One region of the Serratia sp. BNK-23 genome, then DNA from elsewhere that is predicted to be linked to it. Evidence: riboswitches for the same ligand, from Rfam matches in the RefSeq annotation. Region 1 holds a riboswitch; each other region holds the start of a gene.

The links. Region 1 has a riboswitch for thiamine pyrophosphate ahead of tenA (thiaminase II). Riboswitches for the same ligand answer to the same signal wherever they lie in the genome.
Region 2: linked by a shared signal. The riboswitch ahead of thiB (thiamine ABC transporter substrate binding subunit) and the one ahead of tenA (thiaminase II) in region 1 are both predicted to bind thiamine pyrophosphate.
Region 3: linked by a shared signal. The riboswitch ahead of thiC (phosphomethylpyrimidine synthase ThiC) and the one ahead of tenA (thiaminase II) in region 1 are both predicted to bind thiamine pyrophosphate.
Region 4: linked by a shared signal. The riboswitch ahead of thiM (hydroxyethylthiazole kinase) and the one ahead of tenA (thiaminase II) in region 1 are both predicted to bind thiamine pyrophosphate.

Annotation. Positions count from the first base shown of each region.
Region 1 covers NZ_CP179900.1:1,703,021-1,710,339, forward strand. Annotated here, with positions in the region: gene opgB (phosphatidylglycerol--membrane-oligosaccharide glycerophosphotransferase) at 1-693, opposite strand, end outside; gene ACMGF9_RS08005 (transporter substrate-binding domain-containing protein) at 980-1,720, shown strand; gene ACMGF9_RS08010 (ABC transporter substrate-binding protein) at 1,721-2,656, opposite strand; gene ACMGF9_RS08015 (ABC transporter permease) at 2,692-3,459, opposite strand; gene ACMGF9_RS08020 (ABC transporter ATP-binding protein) at 3,456-4,196, opposite strand; gene tenA (thiaminase II) at 4,193-4,876, opposite strand; TPP riboswitch at 4,939-5,041, opposite strand; gene ACMGF9_RS08030 (LLM class flavin-dependent oxidoreductase) at 5,192-6,214, shown strand; gene ACMGF9_RS08035 (SDR family NAD(P)-dependent oxidoreductase) at 6,228-6,962, shown strand; gene ACMGF9_RS08040 (GlxA family transcriptional regulator) at 7,088-7,319, shown strand, end outside.
Region 2 covers NZ_CP179900.1:4,229,359-4,236,677, forward strand. Annotated here, with positions in the region: gene ACMGF9_RS20150 (DASS family sodium-coupled anion symporter) at 1-37, opposite strand, end outside; gene ACMGF9_RS20155 (sugar efflux transporter) at 182-1,378, opposite strand; gene sgrT (glucose uptake inhibitor SgrT) at 1,533-1,706, opposite strand; gene sgrR (HTH-type transcriptional regulator SgrR) at 1,797-3,458, shown strand; TPP riboswitch at 3,496-3,614, shown strand; gene thiB (thiamine ABC transporter substrate binding subunit) at 3,672-4,658, shown strand; gene thiP (thiamine/thiamine pyrophosphate ABC transporter permease ThiP) at 4,634-6,241, shown strand; gene thiQ (thiamine ABC transporter ATP-binding protein ThiQ) at 6,228-6,932, shown strand; gene ivbL (ilvB operon leader peptide IvbL) at 7,021-7,134, shown strand; gene ilvB (acetolactate synthase large subunit) at 7,246-7,319, shown strand, end outside.
Region 3 covers NZ_CP179900.1:4,681,941-4,689,259, reverse strand. Annotated here, with positions in the region: gene thiC (phosphomethylpyrimidine synthase ThiC) at 1-1,539, opposite strand, end outside; TPP riboswitch at 1,654-1,778, opposite strand; gene ACMGF9_RS22300 (Rsd/AlgQ family anti-sigma factor) at 1,818-2,321, opposite strand; gene nudC (NAD(+) diphosphatase) at 2,423-3,190, shown strand; gene hemE (uroporphyrinogen decarboxylase) at 3,229-4,293, shown strand; gene nfi (deoxyribonuclease V) at 4,303-4,989, shown strand; gene ACMGF9_RS22280 (YjaG family protein) at 5,038-5,628, shown strand; gene hupA (nucleoid-associated protein HU-alpha) at 5,818-6,090, shown strand; gene ACMGF9_RS22270 (DUF1481 domain-containing protein) at 6,127-6,798, shown strand; gene purD (phosphoribosylamine--glycine ligase) at 6,848-7,319, opposite strand, start outside.
Region 4 covers NZ_CP179900.1:1,127,977-1,135,295, forward strand. Annotated here, with positions in the region: gene ACMGF9_RS05320 (YtcA family lipoprotein) at 1-187, opposite strand, end outside; gene ACMGF9_RS05325 (TetR/AcrR family transcriptional regulator) at 405-1,019, shown strand; TPP riboswitch at 1,111-1,207, shown strand; gene thiM (hydroxyethylthiazole kinase) at 1,243-2,034, shown strand; gene thiD (bifunctional hydroxymethylpyrimidine kinase/phosphomethylpyrimidine kinase) at 2,034-2,834, shown strand; gene ACMGF9_RS05340 (inhibitor of vertebrate lysozyme family protein) at 2,919-3,377, shown strand; gene gutQ (arabinose-5-phosphate isomerase GutQ) at 3,417-4,388, opposite strand; gene srlR (glucitol operon DNA-binding transcriptional repressor SrlR) at 4,381-5,154, opposite strand; gene gutM (transcriptional regulator GutM) at 5,238-5,594, opposite strand; gene srlD (sorbitol-6-phosphate dehydrogenase) at 5,641-6,420, opposite strand; gene srlB (PTS glucitol/sorbitol transporter subunit IIA) at 6,431-6,793, opposite strand; gene ACMGF9_RS05370 (PTS glucitol/sorbitol transporter subunit IIB) at 6,816-7,319, opposite strand, start outside.

The DNA.
Region 1 (7,319 bases):
GCCGTCGAAGGGCGCGAACAGCGGAGTGCCGCACTGCGAGGCGACCATGCCGGCGATGGTGTAGCCGGTGCCCGGCAATTGCTGGGTATTGCTGAAATCGATGCTGTCCGTGCGCAGGGCGTTCAGCTCGTCGGCCAGGCCGGGAAACAGCTCGGTATCGAAGTAGGTGCGCTCCAGGCTCTCGGCATAGATGTACACCAGGTTCGGCCGTTTGCCCTGCACGGTCTTTTTCGGCGCCTTGTAGTAGGTGGTGAAATCGGCGGTATCGCCGACGATCTGGCTCTTGACCAGCAGCGAGATGTCCTGAAACGCCGGGGTGGTACCGACCGAAAACAGCGCCAGCAGCACGGCGACGACGCTGTAGGCCACGCTGCTGCCTTTGGCCTTGCGGCGCAGCAGGCTGCGGGCTAGCACCGCGAAGATAAGCCCCAACGCCGCCAGCAGGCCGATAAACGGCAGCACGTATTTGCTGATGCCCGCGCCTTTGAGGCTGCTGGTGACGGTGTAGATCACCGCATCGGTGATGCCGTCGCCGGTGAAGTAGTTGCTGGCGATCAGGATGACGTTCAGCACCAGATAGCTGCCGAGCAGCGTCAGCAGAATGGCGAACCACCAGCGGTTGGCGGCGGCCCGGGTGCGATAAATCAAAATCGACGCCAAAAAGAGAACAAACGAAACGACTGCTAAAACCATCCGCCAAACCTTGTCTGATTGAAATAAAACCGTTGCTGCCCTGGTTTGCGCCGCCGAGCGTGCCGCGGTGCGAAAAGTGAAGGGTATAGCCTATTGCCGGCGGCGGAACAACGTGCGATCTCCCGCTACGGCCGACGAGCGGCGGCTATTGTACATTTTTATGACAATAGTGTGACGTTAATCACGCCGACGGCGGCCGCGGCGGCGAAAGCTTGCTGGTCGGAGGTTTCGCTCTACGCTTAATGAGCGCCACGACGGTGCATCCATCAGCCATTCAGGAGGAAGTATGCAGACAATCCCCGCAGCGGTACTCGACGATCTGGCCCCGCAAGGCGTGTTGCGCGCGGCGATCAACTACGGCAATCCGGTGCTGGCGCAGGCCGGGGCTGATGGCAAACCGCAAGGCGCTTCGGTGGAGCTGGCCGCCGCGCTGGCTCGCGAACTGGGCGTGGCGCTGGAGCTGGTGACCTATGACGCGGCTGGCAAGGTGTTCGCCGATCTGGACAGCGGCGCCTGGAACCTGGCGTTTATGGCCATCGAGCCGGTGCGCGCGGCGCAAATCGCCTTCAGCGAACCCTACGTGATCATCGAGGGGACTTATCTGGTGGCGAACGACGCGCCTTACTCTGAGGTGGCGCAGCTCGACCGGCCGGAGGTGCGCATCGCGGTCGGGCAGGGGGCGGCGTACGATCTGTTTTTATCACGCACGCTGCAGCAGGCGCAATTGGTGCGGGCGGCAACCTCCGCCGAGGCGATCGCGCTGTTTTTCGAACGGGGGCTGGAGGCGGCGGCCGGCGTGCGTCAACCGCTGTTGGCCGCCGCGGCCGCCCATCCCGGCTACCGAGTGCTGGACGGACATTTTACCGCCATCCGCCAGGCGATGGCGGTGCCGCGGCAAAACACGCAGGGCGCCGCCTACGTGAACGCGTTTATCGAACGCTGCAAGGCCAATGGGCTGGTGAAGGCGGCCCTGCAGCGCAGCGGCCAGGGCGAGGTGACGGTGGCGCCGCCGGCCGCCTCGGCGTGATCAGTTCAGCTCCACCGCGTACTGGTCTACCGGGGTGGTTTTCTTGATCAGCTTATTGTCGAACAGGAACTGTTCGTAAGCCTGGTAGCGGGCCCGATCCAACTTGGCCGGATCGCGGGCGAACAGCGGCAGGCTGGCTTGCCACGCCTGTTTGTTCAGCTCGGTATTCAGCTCCGGGTGCGCCTTGGCGAACGCCAACCAGGTGTCCTGCGGGTGCGCGTGCAGGTAGTCGCTGCCTTGCTTCAGCGCGACGAGGAATTTGCGGATTTTCGGCTCGTTCACCGCATCGCGGTTGGCGACGATGATCAGCTCGTCGTAGGCCGGCACGCCGTAATCTTCGACGTTGAACACCACCGGTTCTTTACCCTGCAGCTTGAGCTCCAGCGCTTCGATGTTGCGGTAGCCGCCGATCACCGCATCGACCTGGCCCGCCAGCAGGGCGCTGGTCAGCTGGAAGTTGACGTTGATGAGCTTGATATCCTGCGGTTTGAGATGCTCGTGTTCGACCATGGTGGCCAGCGTCGCCTGTTCGATGCCGCTGACCGAGTAACCCACCGTTTTGCCTTTGAGATCCGCCGGCGAGGTGATGTTTTTATCCAGCGCGATCACCGTGTTCAGCGGCGTGTTGATCAGCGTGCCGACGCGCATCAGCGGCAGGCCCTGATCGGCGAAGAAGTGCAGCTGCGGCTGATAGGTGATGGCGAGGTCGGCCTGTTTGGCGGCCACCAGCCGCGGCGGCAGCGCCGGATCGGACGGCGGCACGATCTTGACGTCCAGCCCTGCGGCCTTGAAGGCGCCGATCTGCTCGGCCACCATAATCGGCGCATGATCGGGGTTGATGTACCAGTCGAGCACCAGCGTCAGCTTGTCGGCCGCGCCGGCCTGGCCGGTGAGGGCGGCGCCGAGCAGCAGCCCGCAGACGGTTTGTTTGATCATGGTCGTTCCTTTATCCCTGGTTATGGTTGCAATCATCAGTCGTTTTCCGGCGCCCAGGCGATCAGGCGCCGCAGCAGCGCATCCACCGCGGCCCACAGCAGCACGGTCATCAGCACCAAAATAAACAGTGCGGCGAAGCAGACGTCGGTCTGCATGCGCGCATTGGCGTTCAGCATCACATAGCCCAGCCCTTCGGCCGAGCCGACCCATTCGCCGATGATGGCGCCGATGGGCGCGACGGCGGCGGCCATGCGCAGGCCGGAGCCGAAGGCCGGCAGCGCCGCCATTAGCCGCACGTGCCGCAGCTGCGCCCAGCGCGAAGCGCGCATCGTGCGCGCCAGATCGAGATAGTCGTTGTTGACCCGGCGCAGCCCGTCAAAAAAGGCCGACACCACCGGGAAGAAGATCACCAGCACCGCCATCGCCACCTTGGCGCTCATGCCGAAGCCGAACCACAGCACCAGCAGCGGGGCCAGGGCGAACACCGGTATCGCCTGGCTGGTGAGCACCAGCGGCATCAGCCAGCGCTGCAGGCGCGGCGAGAAAATCATGCACAGCGCCAGCGCCGCGCCGAGCAACACGCCGAGCACCAGCCCGCTGACGATCTCCGAAGCGGTGACCAGCGTGTGCCAGGCGAGATAGCCGCGCCCGTCCCACAGCGCCTGCGCTACTGCGCCCGGCGTGGGCAGCAGAAAGGCCGGGATGCCGCTTTGCGCCGCCAGCCACCACAGCAGCAGCAGGCCGACGAATACCGTCAGCCCGCGCCGCAGGCGGGTGAGTCCACGCTCTTGGGCACTATTCATTGTGCTGCCCTCACCAGCTGCTGCAGCAGCTCGGCCTGGCTTTTCAGCAGGTCGGCGTCATCCGGCGCGCGCGGCGGTAGCCCGCTGATGCGATGAGTATCGTCGAGGCCCAGCGGCCAGGGCGACAGCACCAGCAGCCGGTGGCTCAGGCGGCAGGCTTCCATCGGATCGTGGGTGATCAACAGCACGGTATTTTGCGCCAGCAGCTCGGCGGCCAGGCTCTGGATCTCGGCGCGGGTAATGGCGTCCAGCGCGGAAAAGGGTTCGTCCATCAGCACGATCGGCTGGCGTTCGTAGAGCGTGCGGGCGATGGCGGCGCGCTGGCGCATGCCGCCGGACAGCGAGGCTGGCAGGCTGCGGCCATGCGCGGCCAGGCCCACGCGCTCCAGCAGGTGCGCCGCCCAAACCCGATCCGGCGTTTCGCCGCGCAGCCGCGAACCGAGGGCGACGTTCTCTTCGATGGTCAGCCACGGGTAAAGCAGATCTTTTTGCCCCATGTAGGCGATGCGCCCGGCGATCGGCAGGCCGTCGCTGCCGGTCACCGAACCAGAGCTGGCATGCGCCAGGCCGGCGATGATCTTCAGCAGGCTGGTTTTGCCGGCGCCGCTGGCGCCGAGCAGGGCGACGAAGCTGCCGCCGGCGATGTCGAAGCTCAGCCGGTCGAAGACGATGTGCTGACCGAAACGCAGGCTGAGATCCCGCACCTGGATACCGGGCGGGAGAAGCGGAGAGGTCATGAGGCGTTCAGCCCCATCTGCCAAAATGCCGACTCCAGTTGGGTGGCGGTGGTGAAAATCTGCGCCAGCTCGGTAAAGCGGCTTTGTGCGCCGCGCTGGTGGCCGACGGTTTCCAGCAGTTCAATGGCGGCGCGCACGCCGGCCAGATAGCCCTCGTCGCCGTAGTTGCGGATCCAGGAGGCGTAAGGATTGCCCTCCATTTGGGTGGCGGGATCGTGCAGCAGCCGCAGGCCGATTTCGGCATAGCCGGCCACGCAGGGCAGCAGACCGGCCAACAGATCGAGGGCGTCGCCGGCATGGCCGATATCCAGCACGTAGCGGGTGTAGTTCATGGTCTCCGCCGCTTCCGGCTGGGCGGCGATCTGCGCTTCGCTTAGCCCCCATTCGGCGCAGTAGGCCACGTGCAGCGGCAGCTCGGCGACGATGCCGTTGAGCGAGGCGGTGGCGGCGCGCATCTCCGGCAGGGTGCGCAGCTTGCTGACCAGCAGCGCGTAGGCGCGGGCGAAGTGCAGCAGGAACAGATAGTCCTGGGTCAGGTAACGGCGAAAAGCGCGTTCAGGCAAGGTGCCGGCGGCCAGCTGCTGCAGAAACGGGTGATCGACGTAGTCCTGCCAGTGGCTGCCGGCATGGTGGCGCAACCGGCCGTAAAGACCGCTTTCGAACAGGGTGGTGATGGACATGGGACCTCCTTGAGTCAGTGGAGATCCGGGCACGCTGAGGTATGAACAGGCAACGGGTGATTGCGTTGTTGCCTAACCGTCCCTTCGCTGGCATGACCCAGATCAGGTTCAAAGGGTTCGGCTTGCGCCATCTCAGCCCGTAACAGGACACCCCTCGGAGCTGCCTGTTATACGACATTTGTTTTTTGATTACAATCGCCGGGCGGCGCGGCGGCAATCGGTTCGTTTAGTGCGATCGGGGGCGATTTTGCTGGCGCAAGGCGCGCGGTTTTTGTCACTGTAGGCCGATGATTTTGCCTTTGAGGACGATGCCCGATGAAAAAGATTGGTTTTCTCTCGTTTGGCCACTGGACGCCTTCCGCCCAGTCCGGCACCCGTTCCGCAGCGGATGCGCTGCTGCAGTCCATCGATCTGGCGGTTGCCGCCGAAGATCTGGGGGCGGACGGCGCCTATTTTCGCGTGCACCACTTCGCGCGTCAGCTGGGATCGCCGTTCCCGCTGCTGGCCGCCATCGGCGCCAAAACCCAACGTATCGAGATCGGCACCGGCGTGATCGACATGCGCTATGAAAATCCGCTGTACATGGTGGAGGACGCCGGCGCGGCGGATCTGATTGCCGGCGGGCGGCTGCAGCTCGGCATCAGCCGCGGCTCGCCGGAGCAGGTGATCGACGGCTGGCGCTATTTCGGTTACGCCCCGGCCGAGGGCGAAACCGACGCTGACATGGCCCGCCGCCATACCGAAGTGTTCCTGGAAGCGCTGCGCGGCGAAGGGTTCGCCGAACCCAATCCGCAGCCGATGTTCCCCAATCCGCCTGGGCTGCTGCGGCCGGAGCCGTTTTCCGCCGGGCTGCGCGATCGCATATGGTGGGGCGCCGGTTCGAACGCCACCGCCGTCTGGGCGGCGAAGCTGGGCATGAACCTGCAAAGCTCGACGCTCAAGAATGACGAGACCGGCGAACCCTTCCATATCCAGCAGGCCAAGCAGATCCGCGCCTATCGCGCCGCCTGGCAAGAGGCCGGCCATGCGCGCGAGCCGCGGGTTTCCGTGAGCCGCAGCATCTTCGCGCTGGTGGATCAGCGGGATCGCAATTACTTCGGCGGCAGCGGCAAAGAGGGCGATCAGCTGGGATATATCGACGCGCAGACCCGGGCGATCTTCGGCCGCAGCTATGCCGCTGAGCCGGACGCGCTGATCGAGCAGCTGGCGCAGGACGAGGCCATCGCCGAAGCGGATACGCTGCTGCTGACCGTGCCTAACCAGCTGGGCGTGGATTATAACGCCCACGTTATCGAATCGATTTTAACCCATGTCGCGCCGGCGCTCGGCTGGCGCTAAACGGAGGAGTGGCATGTCACGCATTTTCATTACCGGTTCGGTCGACGGGCTGGGGCGCGCCGCCGCGCAAACGCTGTTGGAGGAAGGGCATCAGGTGATCCTGCATGCGCGCGCGCCCGGCCGTCTGGAGGCGGTGCGCGATCTGCTGGATCAAGGCGCGCAGGCGGTGATTGGCGACCTGTCCGAGGTGCAGCAGATCCGGCAGGTCGCCGAGCAGGTGAATCGTCTTGGCCGCCCGAATGCGGTGATCCACAACGCCGGCATGTTCACCGGGCCGCAGGTGATGCCGGTGAACGTGATGGCCCCCTATCTGCTGACGGCCCTGATCGAACGCCCCGATCGCATCGTCTACCTGAGTAGCAGCATGCACTTTGACGGCGTAGCGGAACTGAACGGCGTGGACTGGCTTGGCGGCGCAGCCGGCTCCTATTCGGACAGCAAGCTGTTCGTCACCGCGCTGGCCGCCGCCGTGGCGCGCCTGTGGCCCGGCGTTATCAGCAGCGCGGTCGATCCCGGCTGGGTGCCGACCAAAATGGGCGGCGCGGATGCGCCCGACGATCTGGCGCTGGGACACGTGACGCAGGCGTGGCTGGTGAGCAGCGATGAACCGCAGGCACTGATTTCCGGCGGCTATTGGCACCACCAGCAGCGGTTTGAACCTCACGCGGCGGTGCACGATGAGGCGTTTCAAACGGCGCTGCTGGCGCAATTGGCGCGCGCCGGCGGGGTGAACCTGCCGCAGGCCTGATGGCCGTTCCTTCCTGGCCCGTCGGTGATTATCGGCGGGCTTTTTATACCCGCAGGGTGAACCGACGGGGCTTTTCTTATACAGTGGGCACCTGGCCTGTTTTGATTGTTATTTATATTATTGCCATGCACTCATTCCTGATTATCGTCCCTGAAGGGGGCATGCTGTTCGAAGCGGCGGGCATCGCCGATATCCTGATGCAGGCCAATCGCCTGAGCCCTGCCGAGACGCCGCTGTATCAGATCGCGGTCGCCACCACGCAATCTCACCGGGTGGTGCACGGTCTGTCCGGGCTGAGCCTGTTGGCCGATCATCGCCTGGCGGATCTCGATCCGGCCCTGCCGCGCGATACCGTGA
Region 2 (7,319 bases), 2.5 Mb from region 1:
GGGAAGGAAGCGGTTTGAGCGGTGTGAGTTTATCCATAACGTTCCCACTGTTCTAAACGACAGGGCGGCATCTCAATAGCGAGACGGGCGTGGGCGCAACGATCGCGCGCCATATGCCTTCAGCTTGAGCGCCCGGTTTAGCCTTCTCAATGACTTGCATCAAGAATGCCGTCGTTTAACCTCACACTTCACGCACTTTGGCGCTCATCCCGAGCGCCGCCAGCGCCAGCAGCGCCGCCATCCAATACACCGAACCATGACCGAAATTCTCCACCAGCACGCCCTGCAGCACCCCGGCCAGGATCACCCCGGTAGAGATGCTGTTGGTGAACAGCGTGGTGGCGGCGCCCGGCCGGCCCGGCATCAAATCCTGAAAATAGAGCATGCCGATACCGGCGACGATGCCGATAAACACCGCGTTGAGCAGCTGCAGCGCGATCAGGGCCGGCTTGGTCGCCAACACCGTCAGCCCGAGATAAAACAGCACGCCCGCCGCCACCGCCAGCAGCATCATGTTGCGCTTGCCGAAGCGTTTGACGTAATAACCGGCCAGCAGCATTGCCGGGATTTCCAACCCGGCGGCGGTGCCCATCAGCACCCCGGCCAGCCCTTCCGGCAGCCCGAGATCGGCGGTGATATACAGCGGCATATCGATGATATACAAGGTATTGCAGGTCCACATCAGCATCGAAGCGATGAACAGCAGCCGCACATCGCGATTGCGCCAGGCACTGGCGGGCGCGATCGGCGCAGACATCCCGCCCTGCAGCTCCTTATTCTCCGCCGCACGCGGCACCGAAGGCAGCATAAACCCTACCAGCAGTACGCAAACCGCGAAGGTGGCGGCGGCGATCAGGAACATCACGGTGAACCCATAGTTCAGCGCCAGCGCAAACGACAGCGGCGGGCCGATCACCCACGCCAGCGAAAGCTGGGCGCGCATCACCGAGCTGAACATCACCACCTCACGCGCCTCGCTGTCGGCATATTCCCGCGCCAACGCGAAAATCTGCGGCATGGCGGTGTTGGCAACGGCGGACATCAGCACCCCGGCGGTGATCAGCGTCAGGTAATCGCGGTTAAAGGCGAACAGCAGGCAGTTGCCGACCGCCATCAGGCAGCACAGCAGGATCAACCGGCGCCGATCGCCGCGGGTGTCGGAGCGCTTGGCCAGCAGAAAACTGACCACGATGCCGGCCACGGCGTTGGCGGTGTAAAACAGCCCTACCCACAGCGGCCGCACTTTGACCTCGGTGGTCAGAAACAGACTGAGCGTCGGCGTCAGCAACGCGCCGGCGATGCCGGAGAGAAAAGCGATCAGCAGGAATGCGGCAAAGATGGGGTTAATGCGCAGTGACAACCGGCTCATGCGTTGCATATCGTCTTCCCTGACCTCAAAGCAGAAGAAAGAACCTTAAGCCACGGCGAGAAAAATGCAAGCGCATCGCCATGACCGCGCATAAAAAAACCAGTGGGTCACCCCACTGGCTGGTGAAACAGCACCATTACTCAGAAACTTGTTGCCGCAGCCCCTACAGGTGCTCGCGATACTGCTTATCGGTCATCTCTTTAATGTCCCATTGCGTCAGGTGCGCCAGCATCGCCAGCCGCGCCTGTTCGGGCACCACGCTCAGCCAGTCGGCTCGCTGGCGGCGCACCGCGCTGAAATAGCGCTGATAGAACTGCCTGGATAAGAAAGCTTTCATGATTACGCCCTCCCCTTTCATTGATGAAAATTATCGGCGTAATATAGGGAAAGAAAAATTGACGAGTTGAAGCAGGAGCGTTCCTCTTTTATGTCCACGTCCAGATTGCAGCAGCAGTTCATCCGCCTGTGGCAGCGCTGCCACGGTGAAACCACCGACACCACGCTGCAGGATCTGGCGGAGGTGCTCAGCTGCTCGCGGCGCCACGTGCGCTCCCTGCTGAGCGCCATGCAGCGGGAAGGCTGGCTCACCTGGCAGGCGGAATCGGGGCGCGGCAAGCGTTCGCGGCTAACCTTCCACTACACCGGCCTGGCGCTGCAGCAACAGCGGGCCGAGGAGCTGCTGGAACAGGATCGCATCGATCAGCTGGTGCAACTGGTGGGCGACAAAAACGTGGTGCGCCAGATGCTGCTGTCACAGCTGGGGCGTAGCTTCCGCCAGGGGAAACACATCCTGCGGGTGCTCTACTACCGGCAGTTGTACAACCTGCTGCCCGGCTCGGCGCTGCGGCGTTCGGAAACCCATCTGGCGCGCCAGATCTTCAACGGTCTGACGCGCATAAATGAGGAAAACGGGGAACTGGAGTCCGATCTGTCTCACCATTGGCAGGCGTTGACGCCACTGCACTGGCGATTTTACCTGCGCCCGGCGATCCATTTTCATCACGGCCGCGAGCTGGAGATGGCGGACGTCATTACTTCTCTTTCGCGTCTGACCTCGCAACCGCTGTTCTCGCATATCGAGAGCGTCACCTCGCCGACGCCATTCGTGATTGACGTGCATCTGCGCAGCCCCGACCACTGGCTGCCCTGGCTGCTGGGCAGCGTGCACGCCATGATCCTGCCGCGCGAATGGCGCGAACTACCAGATTTCGCCCGCCATCCGATCGGCACCGGCCCCTATCGCGTAGTGCGCAATCTCCCCAGCCAGATGAAGATCCACGCCTTCGACGACTATTTTGGCTACCGGGCGCTGATCGACGAGGTGAATATCTGGGTGCTGCCGGAGTTCTCCGAAGAACTGGTGCATTCCGGCGTACAGCTGCAGGGCGATGAAACCGGCAACAACGAACTGGAAAGCCGGCTGGAAGAGGGCTGCTATTTCCTGCTGTTCGACCGGCGCTCCCCGCTGGCCGCCGATCCCGCCATTCGCAGCTGGCTGTGCGAATTGATCAATCCCATTTCGCTGCTGAGCCACGCCGGGCCGCTCTACCAACGCTACTGGTCGCCGGCGTACGGCCTGCTGCCCCGTTGGCACCACAACCGCGCGCTGGCGCAGCAGCCCAAACCGGCGGGGCTGACCGAACTGACGATGACCCACTTCAATGAGCATTCGGAGTTTCACGCCATCCGTCAGGCGATCGAGCCGCTGCTGGCGCAGCACGGCATCCGCCTGATCGTGCAAAGCGTGGATTACGCCACCTGGCACCAGGGCGACGCGCGCAGCGATCTGTGGCTTGGCAGCGCCAACTTCTATCTGCCGCTGGAGTTTTCGCTGTTCGCCACGCTGTACGAACTGCCGCTGATGCAGCATTGCATGAACGAAGATCTGGCGCAGGACGCGGCGCTGTGGCGCGCCAACCGTCTGCCGCTGGCGGAGTTCTGCCAGCGTCTGGTCAGCAACCACCAGCTGCATCCGCTGTTCCACCACTGGCTGCAGCTGCACGGCCAGCGCAGCATGCGCGGCGTGCGGATGAACACCCTCGGCTGGTTCGACTTCAAGTCCGCCTGGTTTGCCCCGCCGGAGACATAAGCGCCTTTCGCCCAAGTCGGTTAATCTTTACAATAGCGCCGTCTCAACGGGGTGCGGAGAGCCGGGCCGCGTAATAAGCCTGATTTTCCGCTGAGAGCACACCCGTCGAACCTGATCCGGTCAATACCGGCGGAGGGATTTGAGCCCAGCGAACCGGCGACGCCGCCTCGCCCCCTCAGATGCCCTTGCCCCCTTATTTTTCAGGAGTGCAACGTGGTCAAAAAATATCTGCCCTGCTTATTGCTGCTGTGCGCCGCGCCGGCGTTCGCCAAGCCGACGCTGACGGTTTACACCTACGATTCCTTCGCCGCCGACTGGGGCCCTGGCCCGGCGGTGAAAAAAGCCTTCGAGGCCGAATGCGACTGTGAACTGAAGTTCGTGGCGCTGGAAGACGGCGTCTCGTTGCTGAACCGCCTGCGCATGGAGGGCAAGAACAGCGCCGCCGACGTGGTGCTGGGGCTGGACAACAACCTGCTGCAGGCGGCGCAGCAAACCGGCCTGTTCGCGCCGAGCGGCGTCGATACCGCCAGGCTGACGGTGCCGGGCGGCTGGCAGGACGCGACCTTCGTGCCTTACGACTACGGGTACTTCGCCTTCGTCTACAACAAAGAAAAACTGAAGAACCCGCCGAAAAGCCTGCAGGAGCTGGTCAGCGGCGACCGCAACTGGAAAGTGATCTACGAAGATCCGCGCACCAGCACGCCGGGGCTCGGCCTGCTGCTGTGGATGCAAAAAGTGTATGGCGACAAGGCGCCGGCCGCCTGGCAGCAGTTGGCGAAGAAGACCGTCACCGTCACCAAAGGCTGGAGCGAAGCCTACGGCCTGTTCCTGAAAGGCGAAGGCGATCTGGTGCTCAGCTATACCACCTCTCCCGCCTACCACCTGATCGAAGAGAAAAAAGACCTTTACGCCGCCGCCACGTTCAGCGAAGGCCACTACCTGCAGGTGGAAGTGGCCGGCAAGCTGAAAGCCGCCAAACAGCCTGAGCTGGCCGAGCGTTTCATGCGGTTCATGGTGACGCCGGCATTCCAGAACACCATCCCGACCGGCAACTGGATGTACCCGGTGATCAACACCCCGCTGCCCGTCGGCTTTGAGCAGATGAACGTGCCGCAGACCGCGCTGCAATACAGCGCCGAAGAGGTGGCCACACAACGCGGCGGTTGGATCCGGGCATGGCAAACCGCCGTCAGCCGCTGATCCCCCGCTGGCTCTGGCCGGGGCTGCTGGCCGCCGGCCTGATCCTGCTCATCGCCGCGCTGGCGCTGGGGTCACTGTGGCGTCACGCGCCGGACAGCGACTGGCGCAGCCTGTGGCAGGACAGTTACCTGTGGCACGTGGTGCGCTTCACCTTCCTGCAGGCGCTGCTGTCGGCGCTGATTTCGGTGCTGCCCGCCATTCTGCTGGCGCGCGCGCTCTATCGCCGCCGTTTCCCCGGCCGGCAGTTGTTGCTGCGGCTGTGCGCCATGACGCTGGTGCTGCCGGTGCTGGTAGCGGTATTCGGCCTGCTCAGCGTCTATGGGCGCCAGGGCTGGCTGGCGACGCTGTGCGGCTGGCTGGGCGTCGAGTATGGTTTCTCGCCCTACGGTCTGCAGGGCATTCTGCTGGCGCACCTGTTCTTTAATCTACCGCTGGCCACCCGCCTGTTGCTGCAGGCGCTGGAGAACATTCCGGTAGAGCAGCGCCAGCTGGCCGCCCAACTGGGCATGAGCGGCTGGCAGCAGTTCCGCTTCGTCGAATGGCCGGCGCTGCGCCGCCAAATCCTGCCGAGCGGCGCGCTGATCTTCATGCTGTGCTTCGCCAGCTTCGCCACCGTACTGTCGCTGGGCGGCGGGCCGCAGGCCACCACCATTGAACTGGCGATCTACCAGGCGCTGAGTTACGACTACGATCTGGGGCGTGCCGCCATGCTGGCGCTGATCCAGCTGGGCTGTTGTCTCGGGCTGGTGTTGATCAGTCAGCGCCTGAGCCAGGCATTGCCGGTGGGGCATACCCACGCCCAGCGCTGGCGCAATCCGGATGACAGCCTGTGGCGACGCGTCGGCGATTTTCTGCTGATCGCCGCCGCACTGTTGCTGCTGCTGCCGCCTCTGCTGGCGGTGATCGCCGACGGCGCCAATCAGGCCATGGTCAGCGTGCTGCGCCAGCCGGTGCTGTGGCAGGCGCTGTTCACGTCGCTGCGCATCGCCCTCGGCGCAGGGCTGCTGTGCGTGGCGCTCACGATGATGCTGCTGTGGAGCAGCCGTGAGCTAAAACTGCGGCAACAGCTGCGCGGCGGCCAGGCGCTGGAGCTCAGCGGCATGGTGATCCTGGCGATGCCGGGCATCGTGCTGGCCACCGGCTTCTTCCTGCTGCTGAGCGATACCGTGGGGTTGCCGCAGTCGCCCTATGCGCTAGTGATCCTCACCAATGCGCTGATGGCGGTGCCCTATGCGCTGAAGGTATTGGAGAACCCAATGCGCGACCTCGCCGAACGTTACAACCCGCTGTGCCTGTCGCTGGATATCCGCGGCTGGCGACGGCTGCGGCTGATTGAGCTGCGCGCCCTGCGCCGCCCGCTGGCACAGGCGCTGGCCTTCGCCTGCGTGCTGTCGATCGGCGACTTCGGCGTGGTCGCCTTGTTTGGCAACGAGCATTTCCGTACCCTGCCTTTTTACCTGTATCAGCAGATTGGCGCCTACCGCAGCAACGACGGGGCGGTGACCGCGCTGCTGTTGCTGCTGCTGTGCTTCCTGTTGTTTACCCTGATTGAACGCTTACCGGGCCGCCATGCTGACGCTTGAAAAACTGACCTACCTGTATGACCACCTGCCGATGCGCTTTGATCTGCGCATCCAGCCGGGCGAGCGCGTCGCGGTGCTCGGCCCCAGCGGCGCCGGTAAAAGCACCTTGCTGAGCCTGATCGCCGGTTTTCTGCCGGCGGCCAGCGGCCGGCTGCTGCTGAACGGCGAAGACCACACCGCCACGCCGCCGGCCAAGCGGCCGGTGTCGATGCTGTTTCAGGAAAACAACCTGTTCGCGCACCTGACGGTGGCGCAGAACATCGGGTTGGGGTTGGATCCCGGTCTGCGCTTGACTGCGCAGCAGCGTCAACAGCGAGAACACATCGCCCGTCAGGTCGGCCTGGAAGAGCATCTGGAGCGCCTGCCGTCGCAACTTTCCGGCGGCCAGCGTCAGCGCGCCGCGCTGGCGCGCTGTTTGATTCGCCAACGGCCGATCCTGCTGCTCGACGAACCCTTCTCGGCGCTCGATCCGGCGCTGCGCAACGAGATGTTGCAACTGCTGCAGACGGTATGCGAACAGCGCAACCTGACGCTGCTGATGGTGTCGCACAACCTCGACGACGCCGCACGCATCGCACCGCGCACGCTGCTGGTGGTCGACGGCCGCATCTATTACGATGGCCCGACGCAGGCCCTGCTGGACGGCAGCGCGCCCGAAGCGCGCGTGCTGGGCATTTCGGGCAAAGCGTGATCTGACGCGCGTTTTTTATGCTGCGCCAATAAACCTGTTGTGCGAATTTTGCGCCTGTGTTTTTATAAAAACCTGACTTTTTTTACTGATGATAAGGTTCCCTGTGATCGCATCCTCGCTGACTTCGACCCTACTAGTTACCGCGCTACCAGCCGCGGTGGTCGTCGTGCGTGTGGTGGTGGTCGTCGGCAATGCGCCGTAGGGTCCGAATCAACGCATCGATTCCCAAACCCCGCCGGCGCAAACCGGGCGGGGTTTCTTGTTTTAGCACCCTGCCCAGCAAAGCTCACCGGCCTTGAGAAAGGACAGGAACATGGCAACTTCGGGCACGCCTCAACCGGGCACCAGCTTCACCGGCGCACAATTGATCGTTCATCTGCTGGAGCG
Region 3 (7,319 bases), 2.2 Mb from region 1:
TTTGACGTCCTCTTTGTTCGGCAGGCCGAGGTGTTCTTTCGGCGTGACGTAACACAGCATGGCGCAGCCGAACCAGCCGATCATCGCCGCGCCGATGCCGGAGGTGAAATGGTCATAGCCCGGGGCGATGTCGGTGGTCAGCGGACCGAGGGTGTAGAACGGCGCTTCGTGGCAGTGTTCCAGCTCTTCGGTCATGTTGCGGCGGATCATCTGCATCGGCACGTGGCCCGGGCCCTCGATCATCACCTGCACGTCGTATTCCCAGGCGATTTTGGTCAGCTCGCCCAGCGTATGCAGTTCGGCGAACTGGGCTTCGTCGTTGGCGTCCTGAATCGAGCCGGGGCGCAGGCCGTCGCCGAGCGACAGCGAGACATCGTAGGCGGCGCAGATCTCGCAGATTTCACGGAAGTGCTGATAGAGGAAGTTTTCCTGATGGTGCGACAGACACCATTTGGCCATGATCGAGCCGCCGCGCGACACGATGCCGGTCAGGCGTTTGGCGGTCATCGGCACGTAGCGCAGCAGCACGCCGGCGTGGATGGTGAAGTAGTCGACCCCTTGTTCCGCCTGTTCCAGCAGCGTATCGCGGAACATCTCCCAGGTGAGGTTTTCCGCCACGCCGTTGACCTTCTCCAGCGCCTGATAAATAGGCACCGTACCGATGGGCACCGGGCTGTTGCGCAGGATCCATTCGCGGGTTTCGTGAATATAGCGGCCGGTGGAGAGATCCATCACGGTGTCTGCGCCCCAGCGGGTGGACCACACCAGTTTCTCCACTTCTTCTTCGATCGACGACGTGACCGCCGAGTTGCCGATATTGGCGTTCACCTTCACCAGGAAATTGCGGCCGATGATCATCGGCTCCGCCTCCGGGTGGTTGATATTGGCGGGAATGATAGCGCGGCCGGCGGCCACTTCCTGGCGCACGAACTCCGGCGTGATGTTGTCCGGCAGGTTGGCGCCCCAGCCCTGGCCCGGATGCTGGTGGCGCAGCACCTCGCCGCGAATGCGTTCGCGCCCCATGTTTTCACGGATGGCGATGAATTCCATCTCCGGGGTGACGATGCCGGCGCGGGCGTAGTGCAACTGGGTTACGCACTTGCCCGGCAGCGCTTTGCGCGGCAGCGGCAGGTGTTCGAAACGCAGGTGATCGAGACCTTCGTCCGCCAGCCGCTGCTGGGTGAAGCCGGAGCTGGCGCCGCTCAGGGTGGCGGTATCGCCGCGTGCGTCGATCCAGCCGGCGCGCAGCTTGGCCAGGCCGGCGTGCACGTCGAGCTCGGCCTGTGGATCGCCGTACGGGCCGGCGGTGTCATACACCGGGATCGCCTCGTTCTGTTCATACTGCGGGTTATCTTTGCTGCCGCCGACCAGGGTCGGGCTGAGCTGAATTTCACGCATCGGCACCTGGATATCGCGGCGCGAACCCTGCAGGTAGATGCGGCGTGAGTTTGGGAAAGCCATGCCTTGCAGGGTGTCGATAAACTGCTGGGCGGCTTCGCGTTGCGCTTTACGGGCGCGCGGTGGATTAACGTTAGACATAGCAAGTTCCTACCAGTGTGTTGGGTTGGGAAAGTTGCTTGTCTGGAGCTCGGAGGGAGTAATGATGGTGGCCGATAAGGCAGGGCGCCCGCAAGGGGAAGGCCGTGTCTGTGGCGATAGATTACTCTTGTTCCCTTCGCGGGTATTAACCCGATCAGGTTCCGCGGATCCCGAATTAACGGTCTCAGCCTGGCTGATTCGATGAACAAATCAGGCGCTAGGCACTCCGACAAGATGCCCCCCAGTATAGGAGGGATAAGAAAAAAAACTATAAAATTTTAACGCGCCGGATCCAGCGCCTGGTCCGGCAGCGGTTGCTGCGTGGCTTCCGCTTCCAGCAGGATCAGCTTATCTTCCAGCGCAAAGCGCGCCGCCAGCGTTTCGCCGATATCCGACAAGGCCTGATGGAATTCCAGACAAACCTCCTGATCGATATCCACTTCGGTATAGCGATCGTGGAACGCCATGATCTGTTCGGTATTGGCCCATAGCTTGGGGTAGATGTTCACCGCCAGCGACATTTTCGGACTGGCTGCGCCTTCCACTTGTTTGATAATTCTGTCATAGATATGAAAATGCCCTGCGGAGAGGTAATCCACCAGGTTATGGCAAAAGTTCTCCAGCGCTTTTTCATTCAGCGGCGTATGCTTTTCTTTATTCGGTTTGAGGCCTACCAGCGTGCAGTAGGCGACCAGCAACTGCTTGCGGGCCTGAAGCCATTGATCAACTAATTCATTACTACCGCCAACGCGCTGAGTCAGCCTTTCCAAACGGTTGAGCATGTTTGACTCCGTGTAAGTAACAAAAGTAACCGGTAAGTTATTAAAATGTAACAAAGCCGATTTGTAGAGTGCCAGTGAAGCTGAGGTTGTGCAACAACGATATGGAACTTGCATTAACGGGCAATGAAAACGGCTGGTGGATCGTCAGCCATGAAAGCAAACTTTGGTTACCGAACGGTGAATTGCCGTCGGGGACCGCCGCCGCCCTCGGGCTGCAGGGCCACATGGCGCGCACCATCGGTGAGTGGGAGGGCGCGCCGGTCTGGCTGGTGCGCCAGGCGATGCCGCGGGAGATGGGGTCGGTGCGTCAGTTGTTGGATCAGGATCGTGGTCTGTTCCAGCTGGCCGGGCGCGGCGTGCAGTTGGCGGATTTCTACCGCTCCCATCGCTATTGCGGCTACTGCGGCCATGAGATGCACCTCAGCCGCACCGAAAGCGCCTGCCTGTGCGGCCATTGCAAGGAGCGCTACTACCCGCAGATCGCGCCCTGCGTGATCGTCGCCATTCGGCGCGACGATCAGATCCTGCTGGCGCAGCACGTGCGCCATCGCGGCGGCATTCACACGGTGCTGGCCGGTTTCGTTGAAGTGGGCGAAACGCTGGAGCAAGCGGTAGCGCGCGAAGTGATGGAAGAGAGCAATATTGAAATCAAGAACCTGCGCTACGTCACGTCACAACCCTGGCCGTTTCCGCACTCGCTGATGATGGCCTTTATGGCCGATTACCACCAGGGTGAGATTCGTCACGATCCCAAGGAGCTGCTCAATGCCGGCTGGTATCGTTACGACCAACTGCCGCTGTTGCCGCCGCCCGGCACCGTGGCGCGCCGCTTGATTGAGGACACCGTGGCGCTGTGCCGGGCAGAATAATGTACAATGGCCGGCAGATTATTAAGGGAGCCCCATAAATGACTGAGTTGAAGAACGATCGTTACCTGCGCGCGCTGTTGCGTCAGCCGGTGGATGTGACCCCCGTATGGATGATGCGCCAGGCCGGTCGTTATTTACCGGAGTATAAGGCGACTCGCGCCCAGGCCGGTGATTTTATGTCGCTGTGCAAGAACGCGGAGCTGGCCTGCGAGGTTACGCTGCAGCCGCTGCGCCGCTACGCGCTGGACGCCGCCATCCTGTTCTCCGACATTCTCACCATTCCCGACGCCATGGGGCTCGGCCTGTACTTTGAAGCCGGCGAAGGCCCGCGTTTCAGCTCCCCCGTCACCTGCCGCGCCGACGTCGACAAACTGCCGGTGTTCGATCCGGAAGTGGAGCTGGGCTATGTGATGAACGCGGTGCGCACCATTCGCCGCGAGCTGAAGGGCGAAGTGCCGCTGATCGGCTTCTCCGGCAGCCCGTGGACGCTGGCTACCTATATGGTTGAGGGCGGCAGCAGCAAGGCATTCACCAAGCTGAAGAAGATGATGTATGCCGAGCCGGCCACGTTGCACCTGTTGCTGGACAAGCTGGCGGACAGCGTGATCCTTTACCTCAATGCCCAGATCAAGGCCGGCGCGCAGTCGGTGATGGTGTTCGACACCTGGGGCGGCGTGCTGACCGGGCGCGATTACCGCGAGTTCTCTTTGCACTACATGCACAAGATCGTCGATGGCTTGCTGCGTGAAAACGACGGCCGCCGCGTGCCGGTAACGCTGTTCACCAAAGGCGGCGGGCAGTGGCTGGAGGCGATGGCCGCCACCGGCTGCGATGCGCTGGGGCTGGACTGGACCACCGACATCGCCGACGCGCGCCGTCGCGTAGGCGACAAAGTGGCGCTGCAGGGCAATATGGATCCGTCGATGCTTTATGCTTCTCCGGCGCGCATCGCGGAAGAAGTGGAGACCATTCTGGCCGGTTTCGGCCACGGCAACGGTCATGTGTTCAACCTGGGCCACGGCATCCATCAGGATGTGCCGCCGGAGCACGCCGGGGCCTTCGTCGAGGCGGTGCACGCGCAGTCGGCGAAATACCACCGTTAAGGATCCGATGTGACCGATATGGCGGCTCTGCGCGCCGAACAGCTGCGGCGCGCCGCTGAAGTCATTCGCTACGACGAGCTGCCGGCCGAACCGCCGGCGTTCATCGCCGGCGCCGATGTGGGCTTCGAGCAAGAGGGCGCGGTGACGCGCGCAGCCATCGCCATCCTGCGCTATCCGTCGCTGGAGCTGGTGGAGTATCAGGTGGCGCGCATCGCCACCGTCATGCCTTATATCCCGGGTTTCCTGTCGTTTCGCGAATACCCGGCGCTGTTGGCCGCCTGGGGGCAGCTGCGGCAAAAACCGGGGCTGATCTTCGTCGATGGGCACGGCGTTTCACATCCGCGGCGCCTCGGCGTCGCCAGCCATTTCGGCCTGCTGGTCGATGTGCCGACCATCGGCGTGGCCAAGAAGCGCCTGTGCGGCAAATTCGCGCCGCTGGACGCCGCCGTCGGCGCGCTGTCGCCGTTGGAAGATAAGGGAGAACAGCTGGGCTGGGTATGGCGTAGCAAGGCGCGTTGCAACCCGCTGTTCATCTCTACCGGTCACCGCGTGGGCGCCGACAGCGCGCTGGCGTGGGTGCAGCGCTGCATGGCGGGCTACCGTTTGCCGGAGCCGACCCGTTGGGCCGACGCCATCGCTTCGCGCCGTCCGGCGTTTCAGCGGTGGTTGCAGCAGCATCCGGAGGTGTCGCCATGAGCGATTTCGGGTACACTGCGCCGCAGATAACGCGTAAGAGAGTAAAGCATGCTACGTAACCCGATTCATTTACGTCTGGAACGGCTCGAGGGCTGGCAACATTTGACCTTTATGGCCAGTTTGTGCGAGCGTATGTACCCGAATTACCAGATGTTCTGCAAACAGACCGAGTTCGGCGATCCGGCGGTTTATCGCCGCATTCTGGATTTGGTGTGGGAAACGCTGGTGGTGAAGGACGCCAAGGTCAACTTCGACAGCCAGCTCGAGAAGTTGGAAGAGGCGATTCCGTCGGCGGAAGATTACGATCTTTACGGCGTTTACCCGGCAATTGATGCCTGTATCGCATTAGGGGAACTGATCCATTCGCGGCTCGGCGGGGAGACGTTGGAGCACGCCATCGCCATCAGTGAAACATCGATTCGCACCGTGGCGATGTTGGAAATGACCCAAGCCGGTAAGGAAATGACCGACGAAGAGTTGGAAAGTTTGCCTGCGGTAGAGGAAGAATGGGACATTCAATGGGAAATTTTCCGCCTGTTGGACGCCTGTGAAGAGCGCGATATAGACCTGATCAAGGGGCTGCGATCCGACCTGCGGGAGGCGGGCGTCAGCAACATCGGGATAAATTTAGCGCAATAAGGCAACAAAACGTGATTTAACGCCTGATTTGTCATGCCTTAAGGCTTCACATCCGCACCCTGTCTGGTCTACATTTGGGGGGCGTAAAAAAAGTGGCTATCGGTGCGTGTATGCAGGAGAGTGCTGTCAATCGGCATATCCGTCGCACTCGATGCTTTGCAAACGATAAACACACTGTAAGGATAACTTATGAACAAGACTCAACTGATTGATGTAATCGCGGACAAGGCTGACCTTTCCAAAGCACAAGCTAAACTGGCTCTGGAATCCACCCTGGCTGCAATTACTGAGTCTCTGAAAGAAGGTGATGCAGTACAATTGGTTGGCTTCGGTACTTTCAAAGTAAACCATCGTAGCGAGCGCACTGGCCGCAACCCACAGACTGGCAAAGAAATCAAAATCGCAGCAGCCAACGTGCCTGCGTTCGTTTCTGGCAAAGCACTGAAAGACGCCGTTAAATAAGACCGCGCCTCGGTGAAAAGATTAAACAGGGGGGCGATGGCGCCCCTTTTGTTTACTCGTCGGGCGCTTATGGCCGTTGGCATCGCCGTCGGCCTGAGCGCCTGCAGTTTCCATTCCGATATCCCCAGCTTTACCGCCAGCGGCTTCGTGGCCGATCAGGGCGTGATACGTCTGTGGCGTAAAGACGATGAGCAACATCGTCCGCAAGTGTTGGTCAGCGTTTACAGCCCTTACCGCGGCCCGGGTACCATTACCACGCTGTACACCTATCAGGGCGACGTGCTGCGCCAAATCAAACGTAACGACGCCGACGGCGATCGAGATTCCATTCAGCTGCGCTTTGCCGACGATGGCACGGTGAGCTTTATGCAGCGCCAGCTGGCGACACGCCGCGAACCGCTGACCCGCGATGAAATCGCCCTGTATCAATATCAGGCGCGACGGATCCTCGAAGTGAGCAATGCGCTGCGCGCCGGCAAGGTCAAATTGCTGCAGGGGCGTTGGATGCAGGGCGAGGTGCAAACCTGCGACGGGCAGCGCTTAAAACCCGGGTTGGATGCCTCCGCCATCGCCTGGATCGAAAAACGCGCCCGCAGCAGCAGCCGGCCGGTGAGCGTCGCCTGGCTGGAAGCGCCCGAAGGCAGCGAGCTGCTGCTGGTGGCGAACGACGATTTCTGCAGCTGGGAACCGAAAGAAGACCAGCTATAAAAAAGGCCCCGCACTGCGGAGCCTCTGGTCATTATCATGAAAGGTCAAATTATTTGCCGCGCGCAATCGCGCGATAACCGATATCTTTGCGGCAGAAGCTGCCTGGCCACTGAATGCCTTCCGCCAACTGATAGGCGCGTTGCTGCGCCTGCGCCACGGTATCGCCCAGCGCCGTCACGCACAGCACGCGGCCGCCGCTGGTGACGACGTCATCGCCCTGCAAGCGTGTGCCGGCGTGGAAGACCTTACCGTCGGCGCTTTCCTGCTGCGGTAGCCCCTGGATAACCTCGCCGTTGCGATAGTCACCCGGATAACCGCCGGCTGCCAGCACCACGCCAAGGGCAGGGCGTTCGTCCCAATCAGAGCTCTTCTCGTTCAGACGGCCTTCGGCGCCCGCCAGACACAGTTCCACCAGATCGGAGCGCAGGCGCAGCATGATCGGCTGAGTTTCCGGATCGCCAAAACGGCAGTTGAATTCGATCACCTTCGGCTGGCCGTCGGCGGAGATCATCAGGCCGGCG
Region 4 (7,319 bases), 580 kb from region 1:
CCAGCCAGGCGCGTTTTTCCGGGGTGCGCAGCAGCAGGTGGATCGCCACCATGCCCGCCACGCCGCCGCACAGGCAAAACAGCCAGTCGGGGAACGAAGCGCCGAACACCACCATGGACGGTGCCGGTGAGCACCCGGTGAGCAGCAGCGCGGTCAGGCAGGTGATAAGCAGTTTTTTGTCGGGCATAGGGCTTTCTCTGGCGATTGGCTTGGTCGACGGGCCGAATGGAATGACTCTTTTTCAGTGAGTGAGGTCACTGTTTGTCTTCCCCACGCTTGCGCAAGGAGAAACTAGAATAAATACTCTACTCTAAACTAGAGGAGTTAATCTAGTTTTTTGTGTCACCCTGCCTTCGCGGCGGCAAATGGGTATAATGCGTTGATGACAGCGGGCAGAAACGAATATGCAAATCGACGAACACATCACCGGGCGGGAGCCGCAGCAGGAAAGAGGGCGGCAACGCGTACAAACCATTCTGGATTCGGCGGCGGCGATCGTGGCGCAGGACGGGCTGGCGGCGCTCAGCATGCAGCGGCTCGCCAAGCACGCCAAAACCTCCATCGGCTCGATGTATCACTTTTTTCCCGATCGCCACGCGGTGATCAAGGCGCTGGCGGATCGGCACACCGAATCGATCGAGGCGCTGGTGCGCGACATGGCGTTGGCCAGCGACGACGAGTGGCGGCGCCTCTCCGCTGAAGAGGTGATCCAGCGACTGTTTTCTCCCTATGCGCAGTACCTGCGCGAGCACGCCGACTACCTGCCGGTGATGCGGGAAATGAACCTGCCGGATGAAAAGTCCAGCTTCCTGGCGCTGATCGCCCGAGTGCTGCAGCTGCGCCGCCCCGAGACCGCCGAAGCGGAGCTCCTGCAGCAAACCCGGCTGTTGCAAAGCCTGGTGGCCGGCACCTTGCACCACATCTTCAAAACGGCGCCGCAGAACGTGGCGTTTACCCTGGCGGAGCTGCCCGGCGTGCTGAGCCTGTATCTGGCGGGAAAAGAGGGAAGCATCGCTTAGGCGCGAGCCAATTTAATCGCTTGTTTGTCCGCGCCGCCGCTGGCATGATCCCCTGCAGGGATTAACGCAACGTTGATCACAACCTATTGATTTTCATGACTCGGGGTGCCCTTCTGCGTGAAGGCTGAGAAATACCCGTATTACCTGATCTGGATAATGCCAGCGTAGGGAAGTCACGGCCGCTCAACCGGCGCCGCCTTCTTGAACGCCGGTTGGGAGGAATATGATCGCTCGACCTGATGCACTACCCGGCGCCCGCGCCGCGGCCTGCCTGACCCAATTCCAACAGCGGCCTCCGCTGATCCACTGCCTGACCAACGAAGTGGTGCAATCGCTGACTGCCAACGTGCTGCTGGCGCTCGGCGCCTCCCCGGCGATGGTGGTGGAGCCGCAAGAGGCGGCGCAGTTCAGCGCGCTGGCCGACGGCCTGCTGATCAACGTCGGCACCCTCAATGCGCTGCGCGCCGAATCGATGCGGGCGGCGGTGGCCGCCGCCAATCAGGCCGGCAAGCCCTGGACGCTGGATCCGGTGGCGGTCGGCGCGCTCTCCTACCGCACCGCCTTCGCTAAACAGCTGCTGGACGAGCAACCGGCGGCGATACGCGGCAACGCCTCGGAAATCATGGCGCTCAACGGGTTGCTGGCCAGCGGCCGCGGCGTGGACAGCGGCGACGATTCCTTGGCGGCATTGCCCGCCGCGCGTGAGCTGGCGCGGCGCAGCGGCGCGGTGGTGGCGGTCACCGGCGCGGTGGATTACGTCACCGACGGCCAACGCGACTGGGCGATCGAAGGCGGCTCCCCGCTGATGACGCGGGTGGTGGGCACCGGCTGCGCGCTGTCGGCGGTGGCGGCGGCGTTTTGCGCCCTGCCGGGCGATCGCCTGGACAACGTGGCGACCGCCTGTCGGGTGATGTCACACTGCGGCGGCCTCGCGGCCAGGCAGGCCGCCGGGCCGGGCAGCTTTACGCCGGCGTTCCTCGACGCCCTGTATCAACTGCGCGGGGAGGATCTGTGATGAAACGTATTAACGCGCTGACCATCGCCGGCACCGATCCCAGCGGCGGCGCCGGCATTCAGGCCGATCTGAAAGCTTTCTCGGCGCTTGGCGCCTACGGCACTTCGGTGATCACCGCGCTGGTAGCGCAGAATACCCGCGGCGTGCAGTCGGTGTATTACATCGATCCGGCGTTCGTCGCCGCGCAGCTGGACTCGGTGTTCAGCGACGTGCGCATCGACAGCGTCAAGATCGGCATGCTGGCCAATGCCGACATCGTGCAGGCGGTGGCCGAACGTCTGCGCCATTACCGGCCGGAATTTGTGGTGCTGGATACCGTGATGCTGGCGAAAAGCGGCGATCCGCTGTTGGCGCCGGAGGCGGTAGAGTCTATCCGGCGCGAGCTGTTGCCGCTGGTGTCGATCATTACGCCGAACCTGCCGGAAGCGGCGGCGCTGCTGGCGTGCGCGCCGGCGGAAGATGAAGCGCAGATGCGCGAGCAGGGGCGGGCGCTGCTGGCGATGGGCTGCCGGGCGGTGCTGATGAAGGGCGGCCACCTGAGCGAAAGCGAGAGCCCGGACTGGCTGTTTACCGCCGAAGGCGAGCAGCGTTTTACCGCGCCGCGCGTCGCCACCCGCCATACCCACGGCACCGGTTGCACGCTCTCGGCTGCACTGGCGGCGCTGCGCCCGCGCCATGCCGACTGGGCGGCCACGGTGGCCGCCGCCAAGGACTACCTGCAACAAGCGCTGCAACAGGCGGATACGCTGGAAGTGGGGCACGGCATTGGGCCGGTGCATCATTTTCACGCCTGGTGGTGAGCCAACTTTTTGCCGCAACCGTGGTCTGACTAGTTCAGGCCCGGTTTTATGGGCGAAACCTGATTTAACCTAGGGAGAAGGACTATGACGGGACACCAGGCGCTGCGTTGCGCCCTCTTCGGCGCACTGCTCAGCTTCAGCGCGGGCAGCTTTGCCCAGCAGATCGTCACCACGTCGGATTTGATTCAGCAGCCGGGGTATCAGGCCAGTTGGCAAAACATGGTCAAAGGCCAGGCGCGGATGCCGGGCTGGGCGCGCAAGGGCGTCGGCACCTCTACGCCGGCGCAAAACTTGAGCTGGAAGGGCAAAGAGTATCTGGTCGGCAACCTGTGCAAGCCGCACGACTGCGGCAACAACTTTTTGATCGTGGCGTTCAGCGCGGACAAATCCCAGGCCTGGGGCGTGCGGGTGGAAGTGGAAGATCGGCCGGAAGCCGTCGATCATCCGAAGAAATACGCCAAGTACCAGTGGCTCGGCAAGCCGGATGACGACATGAAAGCGCTGCTTAAGCAGCAGTTCGAGAACAATCCCGACTGGAAATGATCTGACCGGGGGCGCTGACGATGCCGCCCCCGGCGTTGATCAGCCGATGCCGGCCTGATGCAGATCGTGCAGGTTGAGCGCCCCCACCAGCACGCCGTCCATGTTGACCACCGGGGCCGCGCTGATGTGCTGTTCGTGCAGCGCTTCCAGCGCTTCGCCGGCGCGCCACTGCTCCGGCAGCCGATAGCCGGGGCGGGTGATCGCCGGGCTGAGCGGATCCTGCAGGCTGTTGCCCTTCACCAGCCAGCGGCGCAGGTCGCCGTCGGTAAATACGCCCACTACCCGCTGCTGCGCGTCGCACACCGCCACCAACCCGAGCCCGGTGCGGCTCAGTTCCAGCATCGCTTCCATCACGTTGGCGCTTTCGCTCACGCGCGGCAGGCGATCGCCGGTGCGCATCAGGTGATGCACGCGGTTCAACAGGCGCGCCCCCAGGCTGCCGCCCGGGTGCGAGCGGGCGAAGTCTTCCGCATTGAAACCGCGCTGGCGCATCAGCGCCATCGCCAGGGCGTCGCCCATCATCAGGGTGTTGACCGCGCTGGAGGTCGGCGCCAGCCCCATCGGGCAGGCTTCGCGCTCAACGCCGATATCCAGCACGCAGGCGGCGGCCAGCGCCAGCGGCGACTCTTTGCCGCCGGTGATGGCGATCACCGGAATGCCGTTCTCCGCCAGCAGCGGCAGGATCAGATCCAGCTCTTTGGCGCGGCCGGAATAGGAGATGAACACCACCACGTCGTCGGCGCCGATCATGCCGAGATCGCCGTGCAGCGCCTCCGCCGGATGCACGAAGAACGACGGCGTGCCGGTGCTGGCCAGCGACGCGGCGATCTTCTTGCCGATATGGCCGGACTTGCCGATGCCGGAAATCACCGCTTTGCCGCGGCAGTTCAGCAGCAGCTCGCAGGCGCAGACGAAGTTGTCATCTAGGCGTGCCAGCAGGCGCTGCGCTTCGGTCAGCTCGATCTCCAGCGTTTCGCGGGCAAAGGCGAGCAGGGCGTTGGCGTTACTCATCGGGGTCTCCTACCAGAATAATATTGATGCCTTTCGCCTGCAGGGCGGCGAGGTAATCGGGATTGATGTCTCGGTCGGTGATCAGCGTATCGACGGCGCTGAGCTCGCACACCACGTTCGGGCTCTTGCGGCCGAATTTCGAGGAGTCTACCAACAGAATAATGCGGCTGGCGGCTTCGCACATCGCCTTGCTGACGTTGTGCACTTCGTTGAAGGTGGTGACGCCGGCGTTGAGATCGACGCCGTCCGCGCCGATAAACAGCTTGTCGAAGCTGAATTGCTGAAACGCCGATTCCGCCAGGCTGCCGTGGAACGAGGCCGATTTTTTGCGGTAGGTGCCGCCGGGCATCAGGATGGTCTGATCGTTGTCCAGCTCCACCAGCGCGTTGACGATGGTCAGGCTGTTGGTCATCACCGTGATGTTGTTGAACTGTGCCAGGTGCGGCACCATCTGCAGCACCGTGCTGCCGGCGTCGAAGATCAGCGAGTCGCCGTCGGCGATCAGCGCCACGGCGGCGCTGGCGATCTGGCGTTTTTTCTCGGTGTTGATATGGGTTTTGCGGTCGATCGGCTGATCGCCGTCGTCGCGGCTGAGCACCACGCCGCCGTAGGTGCGGATCACCTCGCCTTCTTCTTCCAGCAGGGTGAGATCCTTGCGGATGGTGGTGCCGGTAGTGGAGAAATGCTCGGCCAGGGCGTCCACTGCCGTTTTGCCATGCCGCTGCAGATATTCAAGGATAGCGGACTGCCGCTGCTTTGGTTTCATCGCGATTCCCGTTCACAAGAGTTGGGCATTTCCCCTCGCTGAATAATTCACTATGAAAGGTAATGTCTTTTAATGTGAAAATATCACGATTTGGGTTCAATCGCTAACGATAGTGCAGACTGGCATGCGCGATCCTCGGGGAAGATCACATCTGGGCGCAAATCCCGCTGATGCAAACCGTGCAAATGAGGCAGCGGGCGGGGCCGGGCGAAAACGGTCAGGCCGCGCAGCAACAGGCTGCCGCACACCCGCCGATCGGCGTCGAAGGCCAGCGCCAGCACCACCCGCGGGCGGAAACGGCCGCCGGAACGGCCGACGCCGACGGCGCCCAGCCGGCATAAACCGTCGAAGGCGCGGTTGAAGCGCTGCAGTTGCCACCAGCCGAAGGCGATTTGCAGCAGCCAGGCCAGCAGCGCGAAGGCGATCAAAGCTTGTGTCATGGGGTTCTCCTTACGCCCCCTTCCGCGGAAGGGGGCGCCGGTGGCGTCAGAACATCACCTGGCCGCCGGTGATGTTGATCGATTGGCCGGTGCAGTAAGAGGCCTTGTCGCTGGCGTAGAACAGCAGGGTGTTCAGCACATCCTGGTAGTCGCAGCCGCGCTTCAGCGGCACCTTGTCGATGTAGTACTGCTCCACCTGATCCGGCGCGATGCCCAGTTTTTGCGCGTACTGCGGCAGCAGCGACTGGAACATCGGCGACTTCAGCAGGTTGCCGAGCATCAGCGAATGCACGGTGATGCCGTACTCCGCCAGATCGAGCGCCAGCGACTGCGTCAGCCCCACGCCGCCGAACTTGGCGGCGCTGTAGCCGGAGTTGTGCTTGCTGCCGACCTTGCCGGACTTGGAGTTGATCTGGATGATGCGCCCGGCGATGCCGTCGCGGATCATCAGGCGCGAGAACTCGCGGGCGCAGAGGAAATAGCCCACCAGGTTCACCTGCAGCGAGCGGTCGAAGTCGCCCAGCGGGAAATCGGTGATCGGTGCCGCCTTGGCGATGCCGGCGCTGTACACCAGCAGGTTGGCCTGGCCGAACGCCCGGTCAACCGCCGCCGCCAGCGCGATCACGCTCTGCTCGTCGGTGGCGTCGGCCTGAAAACCGCAGGCGCTGCCTGTGCCGTACTCTTCGTTGATCTGCTGTGCCACCAGACTGGCGTTGTCGGCGTTCAGATCGGCCACCGCCACCCGATAACCGGCCTGCGCCAGCCCGTGGCTCAAAAAGGCGCCTAACGTTTGGCCGCCGCCAATCACTACAGCTACTTCAGACATGGTCTACTCCTTATGCGATAAATGACAGCGTGCTGCCCAACGGGATATCGGTCGGCGTCGGGCCGGATACGTGGATCGAGCCGGGAAATTCGGCTTCGGCTTCGCCGTCGAAGCGCACGGTGATATGGCCCAGCTCGCGCAGATTCTGCGTGGCGACGCTGCCGACGGCGGTGATGGCGTAGCGCCGCTGCGCCAGTTCCATCACGCCGCCCACCTGCAGCTCGCCGGCGGTTGCGCCGTGGCGGTGGATGAAGCAGAACTCTTCGATATCCGCCGGGGCGCCTTCACGGAAGGTGATCAGCATGTTGTCCAGCAACGCGTCGCGGGCGCAGCCGCCGATCTGCGTGATGGTGGTGTGAAAAATGGTGTGCATAAACGTCTCCCTGGGGATCACATTATTGATAAATGAAGGCCGAGGCGGCCCAGGCGATCAGGACCGTCGGCGCGCCGGTCAGGAAGCGGCCAACCAGCACTGAAGGCACGCCGACCCGCACGGTGTCCTGTTTGGCTTCCGCCAGCGACAGGCCGACCGGAATAAAGTCGCAGGCGGCCTGCGCGTTGATGGCGAACAGCGCGGGCAGCGCCAGCTGCGGCGGAATATGGCCAAGGCCGATCTGCACCCCGACCAGCACGCCGATCACCTGGGCGATGACCGCGCCGGGGCCGAGGAACGGCGACAGCAGCGGGAATGAGCAGATCAGCGCCAGCGTCACCAGGCCGATCGGGCTGTTGGCCAGCGGCGTCAGGCCATGAGCGATAAAGTCCCCGAGGCCGGAGGCCATGATGATGCCGATCAAGGCCGAGACGAATGCCATAAACGGCAGAATGGTCTTCAGCACGGTGTCGATAGTGTCGCGCCCGGCCTGGAAGAACACCGCCACCACCGATCCCATGCCCAT